DNA from 2 places in the Paenibacillus sp. JZ16 genome. Region 1 is predicted to be linked to the other one. Evidence: riboswitches for the same ligand, from Rfam matches in the RefSeq annotation. Region 1 holds a riboswitch; the other holds the start of a gene.
The links. A riboswitch is a leader RNA that binds a small molecule or an ion and turns the genes downstream of it on or off. The one in region 1 is predicted to bind cyclic di-AMP.
Positions count from the first base shown of each region.

Region 1 (4,752 bases):
GTCGGTCCGGCAGGTCCCACAGGCCCGATAGGTCCGACCGGTCCAACCGGTCCGATAGGACCCTGAGGACCTACAGGTCCACGGATAGCTCTTGGGCATCGACGCTTTTTAATGCCACCGCCGTGGCCTTTATGATCACCATGACCATGAGACGGGCAATGCTTTTTCTTCGCATGAATGACTTTTTTCTCTATTTTTTTAAGAGCACACAATTTTCTCTTTCTAGAAGAACGTTCCAAATGAAGCACCTCCTTTAGATTTGTTCTATACTACGCAAATACTCTCGGTACGGCATGGGTTAATAGCGCATAAATGATAGATAAACACCTATAATTTCCAGAATGTACGCTAGCCCCGGAGGCATTCATCTATTGACGAATAGCAAAACTATAGGATGAATTTCGGATTTCCCTACGATATTCATAGGCTCGGTACGCAGCGGTTCAAAAAAAAATTTGCGCCGTATTTACGCCGTAAATGTGTGGGGAAAGCTTTCACAATCCGAATGTAATTCATGGCATAAACGATCCACCACATGAATGAGTAAGGGAGGCATGGCAAATGCCTGCTATATAGCGAAAAATGAGACTGGAATAAAATTACTGCATCGTTGGGGGAGAGGCTTGAATGAGGCATTTTTCATGCTTGTCATAGGCCCTGGAAGAGCGGAACTTCCGCCTCTGAATTTCCAGAAAAAGCGGTTAAAGGGGTTTGACTTTTCCTGAAGTTCCCTTTATCATGGACACACGCTTAGTTTCCGGCATACATTTTCCGGAAAGCGGGGGAACCAGTTTCATCAGGGGCGAGTCACTTGGAATCACGAGTGTAGGGTACCATCTTACCCGAGTCCGTCAGCTAACCTCGTCAGCAGTGGATGGGTCTTGCATACATAATGGATGTTCATAACAAAGGCCCTTAATTCTCTTTAGGGGCCTTTTCTCTATTTTTTGACCCCCTGCTGGCGGAGCTATGTCTAGATCCCCTGTTTGGTGGTCTTTTTGTATTCTGCTAAAGAGGAGGGGCAAGGCCTGCAAATGTTTAACCAAAACCAATTAAATCGGTCAGATGGCATTGGGTTTAAGCGTGGAAGGAGATGGATGAATCATCTTCCCTGAAGGTCCGACCCATGCAAGGTATCTGAATACGCTTAAATCCCAGTTAACATATGGGTTAACATGGATAATTTCAACATGCCATTTTTAAGAATACCAAAGTCATAATGAAAGGTTGTGGGAAGTTTTGAAGAGAGTGGTTGTACTGATGTTGTCATTGATTATGGGGGTGTCGCTTGCGGCTTGCGGCGACAAAGGGAGTACATTGGAGCAAGCCATTGAGCAGGGGTATATCACCGTGGGATTTGCGAATGAGAAGCCTTATGCCTATAAAGAGGCCAACGGGGAGCTGACAGGAGAAGCGGTTGAGATTGCGAGGGTTATTTTGGAGCGGCTTGGCATCAAGGAAATGAGGGGAGAGCTTACGGAATTCGGATCGCTGGTTGCCGGACTGCAGGCCGAGCGGTTTGATCTAATTACCGCAGGCATGTTCATTAATCCGGATCGCTGCTCTGCCGTATTGTTTGCTAATCCGGAGTACAGCATCGGGGAAGCCATTGCGGTGAAGCAAGGGAATCCGCTGGGACTCGGAAGTTATGAGGATATTGCCAATCATGACCAAGCTAAGGTCGCCGTTATGACCGGTGCGGTCGAAATCGGCTATATGGAAAAGTCCGGCATTCCTACGGACCGGATTGTGCAGGTCCCCGATCAAGCCTCGGCCATTAGCGCCCTTCAGGCAGACCGGGTGCATGCAATTACCATGACGGGGCCGTCCCTGCAGGCGATGCTGGATTCGGCCAGCGACGACAGCATCGAACGCGTGGCTGATTTCGAGCAGCCGGTCATCGACGGCGAAAGCGTTCGCGGTTATGGAGCTACGGCTTTCCGCCAAGCGGATACCGAGTTCCAGGAGGCTTATAATGCGGAGCTTCAAAAAATGAAGGAGTCGGGCGAGCTGCTGGAAATTTTGCAGAAGTTCGGGTTCACAGAAGAAGAGCTCCCGGGCGAGATGACGGCCGCTGCCCTTTGCGGGGAATAGCATGCCGAATTCGTGGATTGATTTTCTCCCTACGCTGTTGAAAGGGGCGGAGATCACGATTGTAGTTGCTTTCTTTTCAGCCATTCTTGCGGTCGTGATGTCCTTTGCAGCCGGGTTATGCCGACTGTCGAAGCTGTGGATCATTCGCACGTTGACAGCCGTGTACGTGGAAGTCTTTCGGGGGACCTCCTTGCTGGTGCAGCTGTTCTGGTTGTATTTCGCCCTTCCGTTCATCGGCGTCGAGCTTCCGAAAATGCTGGCTGCGATCCTCGCGATCGGGTTGAACTTCGGCGCATACGGCTCGGAAATCGTTCGCAGCGCCGTGTTGGCCGTTCCGAAAGGACAATGGGAAGCCGCTGTAGCGCTTAATCTGAGGCCTTGGCAAAGACTGTGGAATGTCATATTGCCTCAAGCGTCCCTGCGAATGCTTCCCCCTTTCGGGAATCAGCTTGTGGAGCTCATCAAATCCACCTCACTGGTTTATTTCATCACGATGGCGGATTTAACGTATCAGGCGATGGTGCTCCGCAATAATTACATCTCCTGGACGACCGAGATTCTGGTGCTGCTGCTCCTCATGTATTTTGTCATTGCTACGCTCGTTTCGCTGGCAGTTCGACTGCTGGAGCGTAAATGGACAGCGGGGAGGTTATAGTCATGTGGGATTGGAACTATGTATGGGATATCCTGCCCCAGCTCTTGAGTGCATTAAAAATGACGGTATGGGTGACGATCTGCGCTTTCGCGGTGGCATTGATCATCGGATTGCTGCTTGCTTTTGCAGCGCGGAGTCGGTTTAAGGTGCTGTCACTAATAACCAAAGGAATGATCGAATTCATTCGCAATACACCGCTGCTGGTGCAGGTCTTCTTCCTGTATTACAGCCTGCCGCTTCTTACCGGAATCTCCATTCCGGCCTTCTATGCCGGGGTGATCGGTCTCGGGCTGCATTACAGCACATATCTGTCCGAGGTGTACCGATCCGGAATCGAGGGAGTGCCGAAGGGACAATGGGAGGCTGCCACAGCACTGAATTACACGAAAGCCCAAACCTGGCGAAGTATTATCCTGCCGCAAGCGGTGCCGCCGATCATTCCGGTACTCGGTAATTATTTGATTGTTATGTTTAAAGAGACGCCGATTCTATGCGCCATAACGCTTGTGGAGATGATGCTGACGGCCAAAAATATCGTGTCGCAGTCGTTCCGTGCATTTGAACCGTATACGATGGTCGGGATTCTGTTCCTGATCATCAGTTATATCGCCTCATTGCTTGTGCAAAGGCTGGAAAAACGCATGAATCTACAGCGTGGAAAATAAAAGGAGGGAATCAATTGAATGCCGTTGTGATCGATGAGCAGGCGGAAGCGTCGAAGGTGCCGCAGCAGGAGGGAAATCCCGTTACCGCTACGGGTACAAAGCCGATTGTGAAATATACCGGCGTGACCAAGTCGTTTGGTGATCTACAGGTGCTTAAAGGCATCGATCTGGAGATGCAACCTGGAGAAAAGGTGGCTGTGATCGGTCCGAGCGGATCAGGCAAAACAACGATGGGCCGGATGCTGATGACGCTGGAAGAACCCACCGAGGGAACCATCGAGGTTGATGGTGAGCTGCTCTGGCATATGGAAGAGAAGGGCAAGCTGGTTCGGGCCAATGAAAAGCATTTGCACCGGATGCGCTGCAATGTCGGCATGGTCTTTCAGCATTTCAATCTGTTCCCGCACATGAACGTGCTTCGGAATGTGACGGAGGCCCCGCGCAAAGTGCTGGGTTTATCCAAGGAGGAGGCGGAGGAGCGGGCCGTCTCCATGCTCAGTAAGGTCGGTTTGGCCGACAAATTGAAGATGTACCCGTCCAATCTGTCCGGGGGCCAGAAGCAGCGGGTTGCCATCGCCAGAGCGCTGGTCATGCGGCCAAAGGTTATGGTGTTTGACGAGGTGACCTCGGCGCTTGATCCCGAGCTGGTCGGCGAAGTGCTGGAGGTCATCCGGGAAATCGCGGAGGAAGGCGAAATGGCCATGATGCTGATTACGCATGAGATGGATTTTGCGAAGGAAATCGCGGACCGCGTCATCTTCGGAGCCGAGGGAAGGATCGTTGAGCAGGGCACGCCGGAGGAGATATTCGATAATCCCCAGAGCGAGCGGCTGCAGAGCTTCCTGCAGCGATTCCGTTCAAACGGAAATTAGTTCTGGAAAGAGGTGATTGTATAGAATGGCTGTGGATACCGATATCGAAATTGTTTACCGAAGACCGAAAGCCCGGGATGGTACCCGGGTGTGGGAGCTTATACGCGACACCGGATCGCTTGATCTGAACTCTCCCTATTGCTACATGCTGCTTGGAGATTACTTCCATGATACCTGCATGATTGCCGAGCATGAAGGAGATATCATCGGTTTTATTTCCGCCTTCCGTTCTCCTCGCAATCCGGAGACGCTGTTCGTATGGCAAGTGGCCGTTGCTAATTCGCATCGGAGGCAAGGCGTTGCAAAGGCAATGCTGACAAATCTGATGAATCAGAAGGCATGCCATGGCGTCCGTTACATTGAAGCTACGGTATCGCCGAGTAACATGGCGTCCCGTCGTTTGTTTCTCGGTTATGCCGAGGAGAAATCCATTCCCAGCACCGTAACCGTAGGTTATGGAGCAGAG
Region 1 is NZ_CP017659.1:3,520,932-3,525,683, reverse strand. It holds gene BJP58_RS33640 (exosporium glycoprotein BclB-related protein) at 1-20, opposite strand, end outside; cyclic di-AMP (ydaO/yuaA leader) riboswitch at 738-883, shown strand; gene ehuB (ectoine/hydroxyectoine ABC transporter substrate-binding protein EhuB) at 1,261-2,094, shown strand; gene ehuC (ectoine/hydroxyectoine ABC transporter permease subunit EhuC) at 2,096-2,749, shown strand; gene ehuD (ectoine/hydroxyectoine ABC transporter permease subunit EhuD) at 2,752-3,414, shown strand; gene ehuA (ectoine/hydroxyectoine ABC transporter ATP-binding protein EhuA) at 3,429-4,286, shown strand; gene ectA (diaminobutyrate acetyltransferase) at 4,312-4,752, shown strand, end outside.

Region 2 (4,752 bases), 1.4 Mb from region 1:
CCGGCGATACCTTGGATGAGGCGCTGGATGAAATCGAGAGGCTGAACGCGAAGGGCATTCTTGTCACGCTGGACCATCTGGGGGAGGGCATCCGGACGCTGGACGAAGCAGCCGGGTATCGGGAGGAATATTTGAAGCTGGTGGAAGGGATCGCGAGGCGTGGAGTGCAGTCGAACGTATCGCTGAAACCGACGCAGATGGGCATGGCGCTGGATCTGGAGAAGGCGTACGAGAACATCAAAATGGTGGTGAAAAAGGCGAAAGAGCACCGCAATTTCGTTCGTCTGGATATGGAGGATTCGCCGTACACCCAGGCGACGATTGATATGACGCTGCGGCTCCATAAGGAGGGGCTGACCAACGTGGGGACCGTAATGCAAGCCTACTTGTTCCGTACGGAGGAGGACGTCAAGAATTTGATGCATGCCGGCGTAAATCTGCGGTTGGTCAAGGGGGCGTACAAAGAGCCGGGAACCATCGCCTTTCAGCAGAAGCGGGAGGTCATTGACAACTATAAGAAGTTGATCAAAATGCATTTTGATCAGGGAGCCTACGTCGCGATTGCTTCGCACGACGACAACATCATCGACTGGGTGAAGGTGTTTGCCGAGCAGAGCCGCATAGACAAACAGGACTATGAATTTCAGATGCTGTACGGACTGAGGATGAACGATCAGGCTGCCCTGGCACAGGACGGCTACCGTATCAGGTGTTATATGCCCTACGGAACGATGTGGTACCCGTATTTCACCCGGCGGCTGGCAGAGAAGCCGGCCAACCTGATGATGGTGCTCAAGAATATGTTCAAGTGAGCGGGGGGAAAACAACCAATTGCAATGGAGAGAGAACGGTAGCTCTTTCTAGCAGCTGTCCTAGAAGGAATAATATGCCTCCGAGCAGTCCATCAGGAAGGAACGCTCCAGCGGCAGGCTGCCTAACCGCATACGGGTGATGTGCTGTTGCAGATTGGCCTCCAGATCGGCGAGGGCCGATACGGCGAGCTGCATTCGTGCGGATCCCCACTGCTGCTGCTTCTGGGCATAGCGAATGGCCTCGGTCACGGGCATACCTCTCAGCCTCGTAAAGACGGATGCCCAGCGGATCAGATCCGCGAATTCTCTTGTGCTTGGCAGGGCATATTCGGCATACCCGGCCGCCTTTGCAGCTGATTTTGAACAACCCGCAGTTCCAATCTCGGTCGCTCCAGGGGATAAAGCGTTCAGCCGAGCCCCGGTCGAAACGAAATATCTCCATGCAGCGGATGAGCTCTGCATTTAATGCAGGCGATGCGGTTTTGATGACGGGGGCCAGTGCGGCCTCGATGAGTTTCGTCATGATCTGCGCTCCTTTTTAGGAATGTTATATGCACGGCAAAAAGGCCTGGTGAGCAGAGTAACCCCCGCTCTCCAGGCCTATTTATCGTTAGTGGCCCTGCTACAGTGGCCGCTTCGCTTAAGGCTCGGGAGCTCAGCGTAAACGAGTGTTTCGAATGATGGATGAATCATACGCCGGAGGAATCTAAAAGTAAATGGCCATATTGGACGGATACATTCCGAAAATCGATGAAAACCGTAAAAGAAAACGCGTACATTCGGTTGTGTCATCTATTATCATGGCAAAATCTCGGTATCTCGATAGATTGCGATAAATACAAGAAAACAAGAGAAATACATAGTATAGATCAGGATTCGAGAGATAACGGAGCGAAACCGGATAGATCCTGTTCGACATAACGCCCCACGTGTTTCTGCTCACATTTACTTCCTGTAAGGCCGGACGTATGATACGAACTATGAATTGACGGACATCGGCAGCAGGCATACGGGCAGCCGTTCCATGAAGACCTAAAGGCTGTGTGAGAGCTGCCGGGCTCTTTATGGATCGAATCTCGGGCGAGGGCACCATGGGCCTTCGCTGGAAATGCAGGATGATGCGACTCTCACCGCTCGAACCTGATGCTGTGCGGTTTTGCCGGGCCTGAATGTTAGTCAATCGCTAATAGAATAACATGCTACTCGTTTTTAATTTTCGCTGAGTCCTTGAATGGAAAAGGAACGGGGGAACCAGTCGGGAGATGAACTTGATCTCTCAGGGGTGAATCCCATGGACAAGATAACGGTCTATGGGTAGGGCGACTCTCACGCCCGAATCCGTCAGCTAACCTCGTAAGCGTATCGAGAGAGGCAACGATTGTCGTGGACTTGGGCCACGGTGTATTTCACCGTGTTCTGATGAAGAAGCCTGCGGGAAGAGTTCTTCTCTTTCCCCAGGCTTCTTTGTTGTTGTCTTCTCTTTCTGAACTTTTTAGGAGGAGAAATAAAGATGGAGAAACCGCAGGAGTTTATCCTGGTATCCGCGCCGAACAAGGCCGGGGAAGAATTTATCCGCCAGTTGATCTATATGGACATTTCGTTTGCGGCCATAGCCAACAACCGGGTTGAGCAGGAGAGGCTGCGGGAACTAGGCTGCACCAACATGATTGTTATCGATACAAGGGATGAACAAACCTGGATCATTCCCGAGTTTCCCGTCAGCAAGGTGTATTTGTTCGAGAGCAGCTTGAACCTGTGCTGCCGCTATTTACGGATCTGCCGGACATGGACGACGGAGTCGATTTATGTGATTACCCATTCCAGCAATCCGCGATTGATATATAAGGGACTGGGGGCCGATGTGGTGCTTCATACGAACCATCATCAGGTATCCTTCCTGATTTCATCCATTGTCAGCTAAGCGTCTTGGCTGATGTGACCATGAGGTTTTAGGAGGTTATATTCATGCAGGATTTATATATGGTGCTTATCTTGGGAGGAACCTACGGACTGCTCATGCTGTTTATGTCCTGGTGCGGACGCGTGGTTTCGGAACCGGAGGTGGATTAGTTGTGATGATCATTTTAATATGCACGCTCTTTATTTTTCTATATTTGATTTACGCGCTGATTCATCCTGAAAAATTCTAGGGAAACAGCTGAAGGAGGAAGACATTCGTCATGGGCATTTTACAAATTGCCATCGTTATACTCGTTCTGGTGCTGCTGGTAAAGCCGCTCGGAACTTATCTATATCAGGTGTTTCGCAATGAGGGGAATGGAACGGATAAATGGTTCTCCTGGTTGGAGAAACCGATCTTCGCACTGATTGGGTTGAAAGAACGCAAGGGAATGACATGGAAAGGGTATGCCGTCAGCTTTGTGATAACGAATATCGTGCTCGTGTCGGCGGGGTATTTGATTCTGCGGATACAGAGAGTATTGCCCTTCAACCCGAACGGTATCGACAATATGGAATCGACCTTGTCGTTCAATACGATCATCAGCTTTATGACGAATACGAATCTCCAGCATTACAGCGGGGAGTCGGGATTATCCTATATGGCCCAGATGGCCGTCATTACGATGATGATGTTCGCGTCCGCGGCGACCGGGCTATGCGTGGCGATTGCGTTTATCCGGGCGGTGACCAGCAAGGGTACAACCGTCGGCAACTTTTTTGAAGATTTCGTCAAAGCCCACACCCGGGTGTTTATCCCGGCCGCATTTATCATTGCGATGGTACTGGTTGCGCTGCAGGTGCCGCAGACTTTGCAGCCTACGCTCAGCGTCACGACGCTTCAAGGAAGCGAGCAGCAAATAGCGGTGGGACCGGTGGCTGCGCTGGAATCGATCAAGCATCTGGGCACCAATGGGGGCGGGTTTATGGGGGTCAACTCGGCGCATCCGTTCGAGAACCCGTCCCCGCTGACCAATGTGATCGAGATCCTGTGCATGTGGAGCCTCGGGGCGGCGCTTCCTTACACATTTGGTTTGTTCGCGAAGAGCCGTAAGCAGGGCTGGATTATTTTCTCGGTAATGATGACCTTGTTTATCGGATTCCTGTCCTTGAACTATGCGGCTGAAACGAACGGCAATCCGGCGCTGAACCGGCTGGGTATGGATACCTCCCAAGGCAGCATGGAGGGCAAGGAGGTCCGGTTCGGGATCGCCCAGTCCTCCCTGTTCACCACGGTGACGACTGCGGCCACGACCGGGTCGGTCAACAACATGCATGATACGCTCACGCCGCTTGGCGGGATTACGCCGCTATCCCTGATGATGCTGAACTCCGTTTTTGGCGGAAAAGGCGTCGGGCTGATGAACATGCTCATGTATGCGATATTGGCAGTATTCCTGGCTGGTCTTATGGTTGGCCGAACACCCGAATTTCTAGGGAGAAAAATAGAGGCGCGGGAGATGAAGCTAATTGCGGTTGTTATCCTGGTGCATCCATTGATCATTCTGGCTCCGACCGCACTTGCGCTGATGACGGATGCGGGGCAGGCGGGCATTGCCCATGCGGGCTTTCATGGCATCTCGCAGGTATTGTACGAATACACGTCTTCCGCAGCCAATAACGGTTCCGGATTTGAGGGACTGTCGGATAACACGCCGTTCTGGAACGTGACAACCGGACTGGTCATGCTATTCGGACGTTACATTTCGATGATCGCCTTGCTGGCAGTGGGCGGCTCGTTGATGCGGAAGCAATGGGTTCCCGAGACGCTCGGAACGTTCCGGACAGATAATAAGCTGTTTGCCGGCATTCTGATCGCGACGGTTCTGATTATCGGTGCATTGACCTTCCTGCCAGTACTTGTGCTCGGTCCGATTGCTGAGCATCTGACGATCCGTTAATAGAAAAGGTGGCCTATTTCCATGAATAATACGAGAAAAAAAGCGATGTCCCAAGAGATGGTCCGTCAGGCGCTGAAGGA
Region 2 is NZ_CP017659.1:4,927,626-4,932,377, forward strand. It holds gene BJP58_RS22215 (proline dehydrogenase family protein) at 1-812, shown strand, start outside; gene BJP58_RS22220 (hypothetical protein) at 873-1,274, opposite strand; cyclic di-AMP (ydaO/yuaA leader) riboswitch at 2,020-2,188, shown strand; gene BJP58_RS22225 (hypothetical protein) at 2,323-2,733, shown strand; gene BJP58_RS34275 (potassium-transporting ATPase subunit F) at 2,888-2,962, shown strand; gene kdpA (potassium-transporting ATPase subunit KdpA) at 2,993-4,672, shown strand; gene kdpB (potassium-transporting ATPase subunit KdpB) at 4,694-4,752, shown strand, end outside.
Region 2: linked by a shared signal. The riboswitch ahead of BJP58_RS22225 (hypothetical protein) and the one ahead of ehuB (ectoine/hydroxyectoine ABC transporter substrate-binding protein EhuB) in region 1 are both predicted to bind cyclic di-AMP.